DNA from 2 places in the Pseudarthrobacter sp. BIM B-2242 genome. Region 1 is predicted to be linked to the other one. Evidence: predicted binding sites of a transcription regulator. Region 1 holds the regulator's gene; the other holds the start of a gene.
What was found. Region 1 encodes HrcA, which represses chaperone genes, less so after heat shock. Its sites were predicted from a motif close to TTNGCACTCGNNNNNNNCGAGTGCNAA; they were not measured.
Positions count from the first base shown of each region.

Region 2: IDT60_RS13375 (FmdB family zinc ribbon protein) is a predicted target of HrcA. The motif match lies at 2,771-2,797, and genes of this name have one in related genera.

Region 1 is NZ_CP061721.1:2,148,919-2,154,423, forward strand. It holds gene IDT60_RS09815 (GerMN domain-containing protein) at 103-1,062, shown strand; gene IDT60_RS09820 (16S rRNA (uracil(1498)-N(3))-methyltransferase) at 1,066-1,848, opposite strand; gene dnaJ (molecular chaperone DnaJ) at 1,851-2,978, opposite strand; gene hrcA (heat-inducible transcriptional repressor HrcA) at 3,052-4,065, opposite strand; gene IDT60_RS09835 (DUF3097 domain-containing protein) at 4,239-5,087, shown strand; gene IDT60_RS09840 (DUF4870 domain-containing protein) at 5,233-5,505, shown strand, end outside.
Region 2 is NZ_CP061721.1:2,911,970-2,917,474, reverse strand. It holds gene IDT60_RS13385 (AAA family ATPase) at 1-1,510, shown strand, start outside; gene cpaB (Flp pilus assembly protein CpaB) at 1,540-2,289, opposite strand; gene IDT60_RS13375 (FmdB family zinc ribbon protein) at 2,442-2,708, opposite strand; gene IDT60_RS13370 (5-formyltetrahydrofolate cyclo-ligase) at 2,846-3,466, opposite strand; gene galU (UTP--glucose-1-phosphate uridylyltransferase GalU) at 3,586-4,491, shown strand; gene IDT60_RS13360 (GNAT family N-acetyltransferase) at 4,497-5,114, shown strand; gene IDT60_RS13355 (hypothetical protein) at 5,247-5,505, shown strand, end outside.

The sequences.
Region 1 (5,505 bases):
GGGTGTGCAGCACTATGCAATGCTTGAAATTCAGGCCGTCGGGGGACCGGCTCAGGAGGCCGCGGCCTCATCATTCAGAGCCAGGAAGGGCAAGCCATCAGAGTGCCGGAATCACCCACCCCCCGCACAGCCGGACGCGCTTCACGGCCTGTCCGCATCCGGGGTGCCCTGGGGCTCCTGCCAGCGCTCCTCCTGCTGACCGGCTGCATTGCAGACGCCGGCCCCGAGCCGACCATGACGGCAAACTCCGGCACCGCCGCCACCGGCTCGCCCGGAGTGCCTTCCACCAGCGCTCCCCTGGAGACCACCCAGTCCTCAAACAAAGCTCCTGTGTACTGGATCGGCCGGAACGATGGCAACGCCTTCCTGTACCGGGAGTTCCGCGACGTCCCGGAACAGGAGAACCCCGTAACGCGTGCACTGCGCGCCATGATGTCCGAGAAGCCGCTGGACCCCGACTTCTTTACCCCATGGCAGTCTCCGGCGAAGCTCGCAACATCGATTTCGGGAAAGAACGTCATCACGGTCGATGTTTCCGAGGACGCCTTTAACAGCAATCTCGACGCCGATATGGCTGTCCGAGCCGTCCAGCAGCTGGTCTTCACCGCCACGGCCGCGGCGGCAAGTTCCGGCCTCATCGATTCGGGCCAGCAGATTCAGGTCAGGGTCCTGGTGGACAGCCACACTGACTATGTTGCTTTCGGCCACATCCAGTTGGGTGCTCCCATGTCCCGTGCCGCCGGCATGGTGGCTCCGGTGTGGATCATTGATCCGCAGGAGGGTACGAACATTGCCGGCGGCAGCGTCAAGATCACCGGCCGCAGTACCGTTGCCGGAAGCAAGCTCCGCTGGCAGATCCTGCGTACGGCAGGGAACGGGGATAAGACGCCTTACCTGACCGGCGAGACGACCGCAGGCACCGACGCCGCCCAGTCCGGCGTGTTCACCCTGGCCCTGAGCCTCTCCTCCGGCAGCTATGAACTCCGCGTCTCACAGGCAGATGACGGCGGCACCGGCCAGGAAGAGCTGAACGTGGACACGCGGAAGTTCAACGTCAGCTAATGCTCAGGGTGCCGGGGCGCACCAGCGTCCAAGCACGTCGCTGGCCAGCACCACGGCCGCCGGTCCCGCAGTGGATGACCTCAGGACATGATGACCCAGGAGCGCGGTCACGGCCCCCGCACCGCACAGCCTGGTGACTTCGCGGGGGCTGATTCCCCCCTCGGGCCCGACAATGAGCAGGATTTCCCGGGGGCCTGCAACGGGACCGGATGCGTGCCAGGCCTCCAGCACCGAGCGGAGCGGCCGGACCGCGTCCTCGTGGAGGATCACCGCGAGGTCCGCTGCTGCCACAGCGGAAACCAGACCGGGGGTTTCGACGGCGGCGCGCACCTCCGGGATCCACGCCCGCCGGGCCTGCTTGGCGGCTGCCGTGACCACGGACTGCCATTTGGCATGGGCCTTGGCCGCGCGCTCACCCTTCCAGCGCACAATCGAGCGTTCCGACTGCCAGGGAACAACGGCGTCGATCCCTAATTCAGTGGCAGTTTCCACGGCAAGTTCATCGCGGTCGCCCTTGGCCAGGGCCTGGACCAGGACCAGCCGGATGTCGGGCTGTTGCTCCACAACCAGTTCGGCGCATTCAACGGTCAGTTCGGCCGGTGATGCTGCCACAACCGTTCCGGTCAGCCGCTTTCCGGCGCCGTCCGCAATGTCCACGGACTCCCCCGGCGCCAGCCGTTTGACCGTTACGGCGTGGCGGGCCTCGGGACCGCCAAGGGTGTAGCGGGCCCCGGGCACCAGCTGGTCCAGCGACCCGGCACCGCTGAAGAAGACGGGATTACTCACCGCTACAGGTTACCGAGCCGGTCCCGAAGCTTGGCGAAGACGCCGCCGCTTGCAGTCAGCTTGCCCTCAGTGAACTGTTCCCCGCGCAGCTTGGCCAGCTGCCGGAGGAGATCCTCCTGCGCGGCGTCCAGCTTCGAGGGCGTCTCAACCTGCAGGTGGACCATCAGGTCACCGCGGCCGTAGCCGCGAAGGTGGGTGACGCCGAGGCCGCGCAGCGTGATGACCTCGCCGGCCTGCGTCCCCGCCTTGACGTCGATCTCCTGCAGCCCGTCGAAGGTTTCCAGCGACACTTCGGTGCCCAAGGCAGCGGCGGTCATCGGAATGTGGAGCGTTGCGTGCAGGTCATCACCGTCACGGACGTAGGTGGGGTCGTTGTTGACCCGGATCTCGACGTACAGATCGCCGGATGGTCCCCCGGCCGGACCGGCTTCGCCCTGCCCGGACAACTGGATCCGGGTACCTGTTGCGACGCCGGGAGGAACCTTGATGGTCAGTGACCGGCGGCTGCGGATGCGGCCCTGGCCGCTGCATTCGTTGCAGGGATCCTTGATGACAGTCCCGAAGCCTTCGCAGCTGCCACACGGGGCTGCCGTCATGACCTGGCCCAGGATGGACCGCACAGCCCGCTGGACCTGGCCGCTGCCGCCGCAGATATCACAGCGGACGGGGTGGCTGCCCTCGCGGCAGCAGGAGCCGTTGCAGGTGGGGCATGTAACGGCGGTGTCCACTTCAAGTTTCCGGTTGACACCAAACACGGCGTCGCGGAGTTCGATCCGAACGCTGATCAGCGCGTCCTGGCCCCGCCGTACCCGGGACGCCGGGCCCGACGTTCCGCCGGCACCAAAGAACGTATCGAAGATGTCCTGGAAGGCGAAGCCCTGGCCAGCGTATCCACCGCCGCCGAAACCGTTGTCCGTACCGTTCTCATTGCCGGTGGTGTCATAGACGCGGCGCTTCTGGGGGTCCGAAAGTACCTCGTAGGCGTGGGTCACGGCCTTGAAGCGGTCCGACGCATCGTCCCCGGGGTTCACGTCCGGGTGAAGGGTGCGGGCCAGCTTGCGGTAGGCCTTCTTGATCTCTTCTCCGGTGGCTTCCGGCGAGACTCCGAGGACGTCGTAGTGGCTGCTCAAAGTTCGTATCTCTTCCCTGTTGTACTGCCGGCAGCGGGACTGCCGGCATTGCTCTTCGTGCCTGGACCGGCTGTTACGGACCCAGAATTCTTGACAGATAACGGGCTACTGCCCTGACGGCGGCCATGGTGGTCGGGTAGTCCATCCGGGTGGGACCCAGGACGCCGACCTTGGCCGTACTGTCCGGCCCGTATGCTGTGGCCACCACGGAGGCTTCGGCCAGCCCGTCGTAGGGATTTTCCCGGCCGATGCTGACGGCCACACCACGCGGGTCCTGCGCCATCTCGCTGAGCAGACGGAGCAAAACCACCTGTTCCTCCAGCGCCTCAAGCACCGGACCGATGCTGAGGGGGAAATCCACATTGGATCTGGCCAGGTTCGCTGTTCCGGCCATCACCATGCGCTCCTCACGGCTGTTGTGGGCCAGCGTTTCCAGCCCGTGAGCCAGCGCCTGGGCAGCTGCCCGCTGTCCGGGCGCGACGGAGAAGACCACGGCCGGGAGCGACTGCGCCAGCCGGCTCAGCTGCGTGCCGGCCAGCGACCCGAGGAAGTGTGAGCGCAGGGCGGCAATAGCGTCCTCACCAAGATCCTGGCCGATGTCGATCACGCGCTGTTCCACCTTGCCGGTGGTGGCGATGAGTACCAGCAGGACCTGGCGCGGGGCCAGGAGCACAAATTCGATATGGCGGATGGTGGCCCGGCTCAGGTGCGGGTACTGGACCACGGCCACCTGGTTGGTCAGCTGGGACAGGAGCCTGACGGTCCGGTCCAGGACGTCGTCGAGGTCATCCGAGCCCTCGAGGAGGGACTGGATGGCCTTCCGTTCTGCCGGGGACAGCGGCTTGACTGCCGAAATCTGGTCCACAAACAGCCGGTAGCCCTTATCCGTGGGGATCCGGCCGGCGCTGGTGTGCGGTGCAGTGATCAGGCCCTCGTCCTCGAGGGCAGCCATGTCGTTGCGGATGGTTGCACTGGACACGCCCAGATGGTGGCGTTCAACCAGGGCTTTGGAACCCACGGGCTCGCGGGAGTGCACATAGTCCTCCACGATGGCCCGCAGTACTTCCAGTTTGCGCGGCTCGCTCACACTCCACCTCCATCCATGGTTGCGCCCTGAGTTGGCAGGGCACGGGTCGAGGCTCGTTAGCACTCGACATGCCTAAGTGCTAACAGTCTAATATGACTCACCCCGTTGTTAGCATTGGTACCGCTCCGGGCGAACATGCCGGGGCCCGATCTAGCGCGAGGCGGAATCAATCCATGCATTACCAGAACTGGGGTCCGCAGGAGATTACCGCGCCCGTTCGGCACGAACTTCCCGAGGTTGCTGTGGAACGCGGCATGGTCCTGGAGGATGCCCAGTCCGGCTGGGTTGGAGCGGTCACCCGGGTGGAGAAGTCCGGTGGCATGCATGTGGTTGCGCTCGAAGACCGGCGGGGCAAGTCGCGTTCTTTCAAGCTGGGGTACGGGTTCCTGCTGGAAGGCCGGCCGATCAGGCTGATGCCTCCGGCGCCCCGGCAGGCCGCCGCTGTGCCTGCCGGCCGGACAGCATCCGGTTCCGTCCGCGTGGCGGGCCAGCGTGCCCAGGTGGCCAAGGCGAGCCGGATCTGGGTGGAAGGAAAGCACGACGCCGAACTCGTCGAAAAGGTGTGGGGTGATGATCTCCGCGTGGAGGGCATCGTCGTGGAGCCTTTGCACGGTATCGATGACCTCGCGGGGGCGGTTGCCGCGTTCGGCCCCGGCCCCGGCCGGCGGTTGGGGGTCCTGGTAGACCATCTGGTGCCGGACTCCAAGGAATGGCGCATTGCCTCGGCTGTGATGTCTTCCCCCGGGGCAGCCGGCAACGTGCTGATCGTCGGGCACCCTTATGTCGACGTGTGGCAGGCGATCCGGCCGGCAGTTCTTGGTATTGAGCAGTGGCCGGTGGTGCCGCGGGGCCAGGACTGGAAGACCGGCATCCTTGCAGCGTTCGGCTGGCCGCACTCCACCAAGGAGGACATTGGCCTTGGCTGGCAGAAGCTGTTGGGGGCAGTCCGCAGCTACGCCGATCTGGAAGCGTCGCTGCTCGGGCGGGTGGAGGAAGTCATCGACTTCCTGACGGCACCCTAGCTCTTCGCAGCCCGGCAGGGCCCGGCCCGTACAGCCGACGGCGGCATTTGGCGCCACAGCCAGTATTCTTGGTACTGCGGAGACTGCCTTTCACCAGACCGGTCGTTTCCAAACCAGCACCATTGCACTTTCGAAGGATGAAACCGTGGCACAAAACGCACGCGAGCACCGGGACGACCAAGGCCGTTCCGAGTACCAGGGCGTTCCCGCAAATGCGCTGCCCCTGACGGCCAGTGAAGACCGCCAATGGGCCACACTGGCACACTTTGGCGGGATCCTCGGTTGCGTGCCGTCCCTGCTGATCTACCTGATTTTCCGTGAACGCGGGCCTTTCACCGCGCAGGAATCCAAGGAAGCACTGAACTTCAGCCTGCCGCCCACCATCGCGGCACTGGTGGCCAACCTGCTGGTGTTCATT
Region 2 (5,505 bases), 760 kb from region 1:
CGGTGACGCCAAAATCGCCAGCCCGCGGACCTTCACTGTGGGGGTGGAGCGCCTGGCCGTTGGCGAGGCACCGCACCAGCGGGTGGAAAGTGCCTTCTCTGCGCTCTCCGCGGTGTTGCCCGTGTGGCGGCTGAATTTTGTCTACCGTGCCGTGGACGAGGACCTGGTCCTGCAACTGAGCAAGAACTTCTACGACGACGGGCTCCGCCGGCTCCCCGAGGGCCAGGCCGCCACCGGCCTGGACCGCGCACTGACAGTGGAGTACCTGCCGGACGGGACCGGACTGCCGAGCGCCGACCACGAGGGTGTCGAGTCCGTGGTGGCCGAAGTGAACCGGGTGGTGCAGCTCGTGTTCGAACACGCGCGGCTGCGCTCCCGCACCTCGCTCGCCGTGGTCACCGCCAGCCTGCGCCACGCGGCCCGGATCGGTGAGTCCATCCGGCTGCAACTGCCCAACCACCCAACCCTCGCCGGGTTCTTCGGTGGGGGGCCGGAATCGTTCCGGGTGGTTGACCTCGAACGGGCACAGGGACTGGTGCGCGATCACATCATCTTCTCGCCCGGCTTCGGCCGTACCCCGCACGGCCGGGCGCTGCACAACTTCGGTCCGCTGTCTGCTGAGGGGGGCCGTGAGAAATTCGCGCTGGCTATGACGCGTGCCCGGCGGTCCATCCATGTCCTGACGTGCTTCCAGCCCGAAGACCTCGACCACACGCGGCTTTCCTATGGTGCCGTGGACTTCTATGAGCTCCTGAACCGTGAGATTGCGGGAAAGACGGACCTGGGAACACCGGCGTCGCGGGCGGCTGCCAGCGAGCAGGCACTCGGGGCAGATCCGCTGGTAGCCGATCTCGGTGACAGGCTGCGCGCCCGCGGCGCCCGGGTCTGGCACCAGTACGACGGTGTTATCGACGTGGTGGCGGCAGCCGACCCGCTGAGCACCATGGGCCAGGACGACGCGGATATCCCGTGGCCGGTAGCCATTGAATCCGACGGCACGGAGCATTACCGCACCATGACAGTCCGCGAGCGGAGCCGTCTCCGCCCGCAACTGCTGGAACGGATGGGCTGGCGTTACATGCCGCTCTGGACCATCGAAGTCTTCACGGACCCCTCCACGTGCGCTGACCGCATTGCAGGTTACCTGGGCCTGGAAAACGTCCTTCCACCCGGCCGCGGCAATGCCTCCGGAGGCTTTTTCGACGAGGACGCGGACCCCTTGACGACGGGGGCGGCACATCATGACATTAACGAAGGCCAGGCTGCACGCCTGGACAGTGAGGAGGCTTCCGTGAGCCCACAGAACCCCGACCAGGGCGAAACTGACAGCAACGACCACCCGGACACCGAAGGCACCACGCAGTCGCCCGTGCCCGGGGACCAGGAGGGCGGCACGGCAGGCGTCCTGCCGAACAAGGCTGCCGAGGACGATGCCAGGAACTGGGGCGATGATTCCGACAACGATCACGACGCCTGGCTGAAGGAAAACAAGCCACCGCACTGGGGGTAAAGCCCACGGCTGAGACAAGCCGCGCCGCTTCACCCGGCTGCTCCTGACGGCCCCACCAGGACAAAAAACAGCTTGCCCTGCGTGGACGCGCCAGCCAGGCGGGCAGCCTGGTCAGGTGCTGCCGCCACCACGATCAGCCCGTCGGTCTCGGCTGTGCCGAGCCACTGCCCGGTCTTGCCGCCCTGCCCCGAGGTCCAGAGGACGGGGACGGACGCGGCAAGCACCTCCGACGAAGAATTTTGGTCGTAGCCGTTGGCACCGGTCAGCACTACATTGACCAACTGGCCCGGCGAGACCAGCTGGATCGAGGAAGGATCTGCCATCCTTAAGGGCACGGCCGCGGAGCCGGGCGGCGAACCGGTGAGGAGCCCCGGCCCCAGCAGCTGGGAATCGGTCAGCAGCTGGCCCTTCCGCAGCGGGGCTGCCAGTTGCATTCCAGTAGCTTCCCCGGCGCCGGTTACGGTTCCGGGGTGCACCATCTGCGGCGGAATCTTCACTTGCATCAGGTCCGCTGCCGCCAGCGCTGTGCCCGCTGGCAGGTCCCGCGCTGCGGCCAGCGCCATCGCCGTGTCGGCAGGCGGGGGAGTGAGCTGGTGGACCGTTATGCCTGCAGCTGCGCACAGCAGGAGGGCGATGGCGAGGCGGCGGTTCCGGTTCAGCCACGACACGAGTCTGTGGCTGCCGCCCCGGCCGGCAGGGCGGCGTGCGGAGAGCGGGCGGTGGCTCCCGCGTGCGGGCAGAACGGACCGGCGGCTGGGGCGGAAAAGGGTGGCGGGCATGGCACCCACGCTACTTTCGCGGGGCAGCGCCAGACAGCAGCAATGGTGCCTATGTGGACAACTCTCCCGGCGGCGTCGGACGCGTCCTTCCGGAGCGCGGAGGCACCAGCCTTAGCGCGGGCTGATCAGCCCGCGCCAGAGTGGGTGAAAGGTCAGCTGGCGGCGGCAGCAGCGGCGGGTGCCGGTGCTGCTGCCGGGGCGGGTGCGGCGGCCGGGGCAGCTGAAACGGTGCTTCCCTTGGCGTCCCGGGAGTCCGTCCGGTAGAAACCGGAGCCCTTGAACACCACACCAACGCTGTTGAACTTTTTGCGCAAGGCTCCCTGGCACTCCGGGCAGGACGTCAGGGTGCTGTCCGTGAACGACTGGAAAACGTCGAAGGCGTGGCCGCAATCCTTGCAGGCGTAGGCGTAAGTGGGCACTGATGCTCCTCCTCTTGGGCAAACGAGAGGTCCTGTGTTGCCGTGAACGGACGGGCCGTCCATTAGCAGTCGCAGGGCCTGAGTGCCAATTCTATCACCCCCGGCGCGTGGCCCTCCAGAGTGCCGCGGGGCGCCCCTCAGGAAGGGACGGTGAGTGCCACCAGGCCTGAGGGGGTCAAGGCCAAAGGGATCTTCCGGTCAAACTCTTCGGCGGGAATTGTTCCGGCGGGCAGCACTTCGGATTCAAAGACGATAGCGGCCAGCGGGATGTCCAGCCCCCTGCTGTCCAGGGAGCCCAGCAGGACATCGTAATAGCCGCCACCCTGGCCGATTCGGTTCCCGCTGCGGTCCAGCGCGGTGGCAGGGATGAAGAGCCCCGCCACGGAGGCCAGGATGTCGTGGTCGTGGCGGGTGCCGGCGGGTTCCATGACGGGGGCGTAGCGGCTTCGGACAAACTCGGCTTCCGGGGTCCAATGTGCCCAGCTGAGCCGCCGGCCCGGCTCGCAGACAGGGAGCAGGACGGTGTGGCCGTGGCGGTGGAGTTCGCGGATCAGGGGCAGGGTGGGAGGCTCGGGTTCCACGCCAAAGTAGGCGCAAAAGGTCGACGGCGTTCCACCCGTCAGCTGTTTGGCCCAGGCGGCGCCGTGGGCCGCAAGGGCGGCACCTGCCTCATCGCGCTGGTCAGGGTTGGTCGCGGTGCGGCGCTCGCGATGGAGTGCACGGATGCCGGCCTTTGCCGCCCTGTCGCCGTCGGACATGCCGTTCCTTCTTTCCTATGCCGGCGCCGCCGTCCCAACCGGGGGTGCGCTGATGCAGTGTGCCAGGTTTGGGTGGCCAACAATTATTGAATGACCAGCCCCTCCGTTAGATTAGTCCAGTGACTACCTCTCAGCAGACTGTACGCAAGGCCGTAATTCCCGCCGCAGGGCTCGGAACCAGGTTCCTGCCAGCCACAAAGGCGATGCCAAAGGAAATGCTCCCGGTGGTGGACAAGCCGGCCATCCAGTACGTGGTTGAAGAGGCCGTCAGTGTTGGTCTCAACGACATCCTAATGATCACAGGCCGCAACAAGCGCGCCCTGGAGGACCACTTCGACAGGGTTCCGTCACTGGAGGACACCCTCGAAGCCAAGGGTGACCTGGCCAAGCTTGAGTCGATTCAGGCAGCAAGCAACCTCGGCGACATCCACTATGTGAGGCAAGGCGATCCCAACGGCCTGGGCCACGCTGTCCTTCGTGCAAAGCAGCACGTGGGCCGCGAGCCCTTTGCTGTCCTGCTCGGCGACGACCTGATCGATGCCCGGGACGAACTCCTCAGCACCATGATTGAAGTCCAGGCCAAGACGGGCGGCTCCGTGGTGGCCCTCATTGAGGTTGAGCCCTCCCAGATCAGTGCATACGGTTGCGCGGACGTTCAGTCCATCGACGGCGAAAGTTACGTCAGGATCAACAAGCTCGTCGAAAAGCCCGACGTGGATGAGGCACCTTCCAACCTGGCAGTCATTGGCCGCTACGTTCTGCACCCTGAAGTTTTCGAAGTGCTTGAGCGGACCGGTCCAGGCCGCGGCGGTGAAATCCAGCTGACGGACGCGCTGCAGGAACTGGCTGCCGGAAGCGGCGAGGGCTACGGCGTTTATGGAGTGGTGTTCCGCGGCCGCCGTTACGATACCGGTGACAAACTCAGCTACCTCAAAGCCTGCGTCCAGCTTGCCATTGACAGCGACGACCTCGGCCCGGGCCTGCGCGACTGGCTCCCGAGCTTCACTGCCGGCCTCACTAAATAGCTGCCGTGCGTTCCGGACCCATCTGGCCCACAACCTTGGAGTGCGGTGACCTGGTCCTGCGTCCCATCAGGTACCGGGACAAGAGGGAATGGACCGAGGTCCGGTCACGCAACCGGGACTGGCTGGCACCATGGGAAGCTTCCAACCCGGCCCCCGGCGGCGTCCTTCCGGATTACCGGCAAATGGTTCGGTCCCTAAAAATTCAGGCCGCCCAGGGCACCGCCTTGCCGTTTCTTATCGCCGAACGCACGCCGCGCTCGGCGTCACCGGTCATCGTGGGCCAGCTGACTGTCTCATCGATTGTGTGGGGCTCCGCCATGATGGCAACGCTGGGGTATTGGGTTGACCAGGCCCGGGCAGGTCATGGCATTGCGCCTACCGCCGTGGCCCTGGCCACGGATCATTGCTTCCAGGCGCTGGGCCTGCACCGGATGGAGATCAACATCCGGCCTGAGAATGGTCCCAGCCTGCGGGTCGTTGAAAAGCTGGGCTTCCGCGATGAAGGCTACCGGCCGCGCTTCCTTCATATCAATGGGGAATGGGCTGATCACAGGTCTTTTGCCCTGACGGCGGAGGAAGTGCCGGAGGGTTTGCTGAACCGGTGGCTTGCGGCCCGGTCCTGACCTGCAAGGGCCCTTCCGGAGTCATAAATCCATTGATTTGCCACGTTGCCCGCGACACACCGAGGCTAATGCCGCTGCGGCCGGTCGAATGCTCATACGGTTTTGATTGTGGACATCCCCCTCAGCAGCTCAGTGATCCTTGTGGTTGCCGTCGTGCTCTGGATCGTATGGGTAGCGCCGTACGTCCTGCGAAACCGCCGGCACCAGGCCCAGGCCGCCGGCGAGTATTTCGCGGACGTCCCAGCTGTTGAATCATCGGACCCGAGAGCCGGGACGGTCATGAACATCACCGCCCAGCAGGAGAAAGCCATGGATATCAGGAAGAGCCCAGGAACCGCAGCCGAAACAGCCGGCCGTGCGACGACAGGCGGGTTCCGGATCCGATATGGCC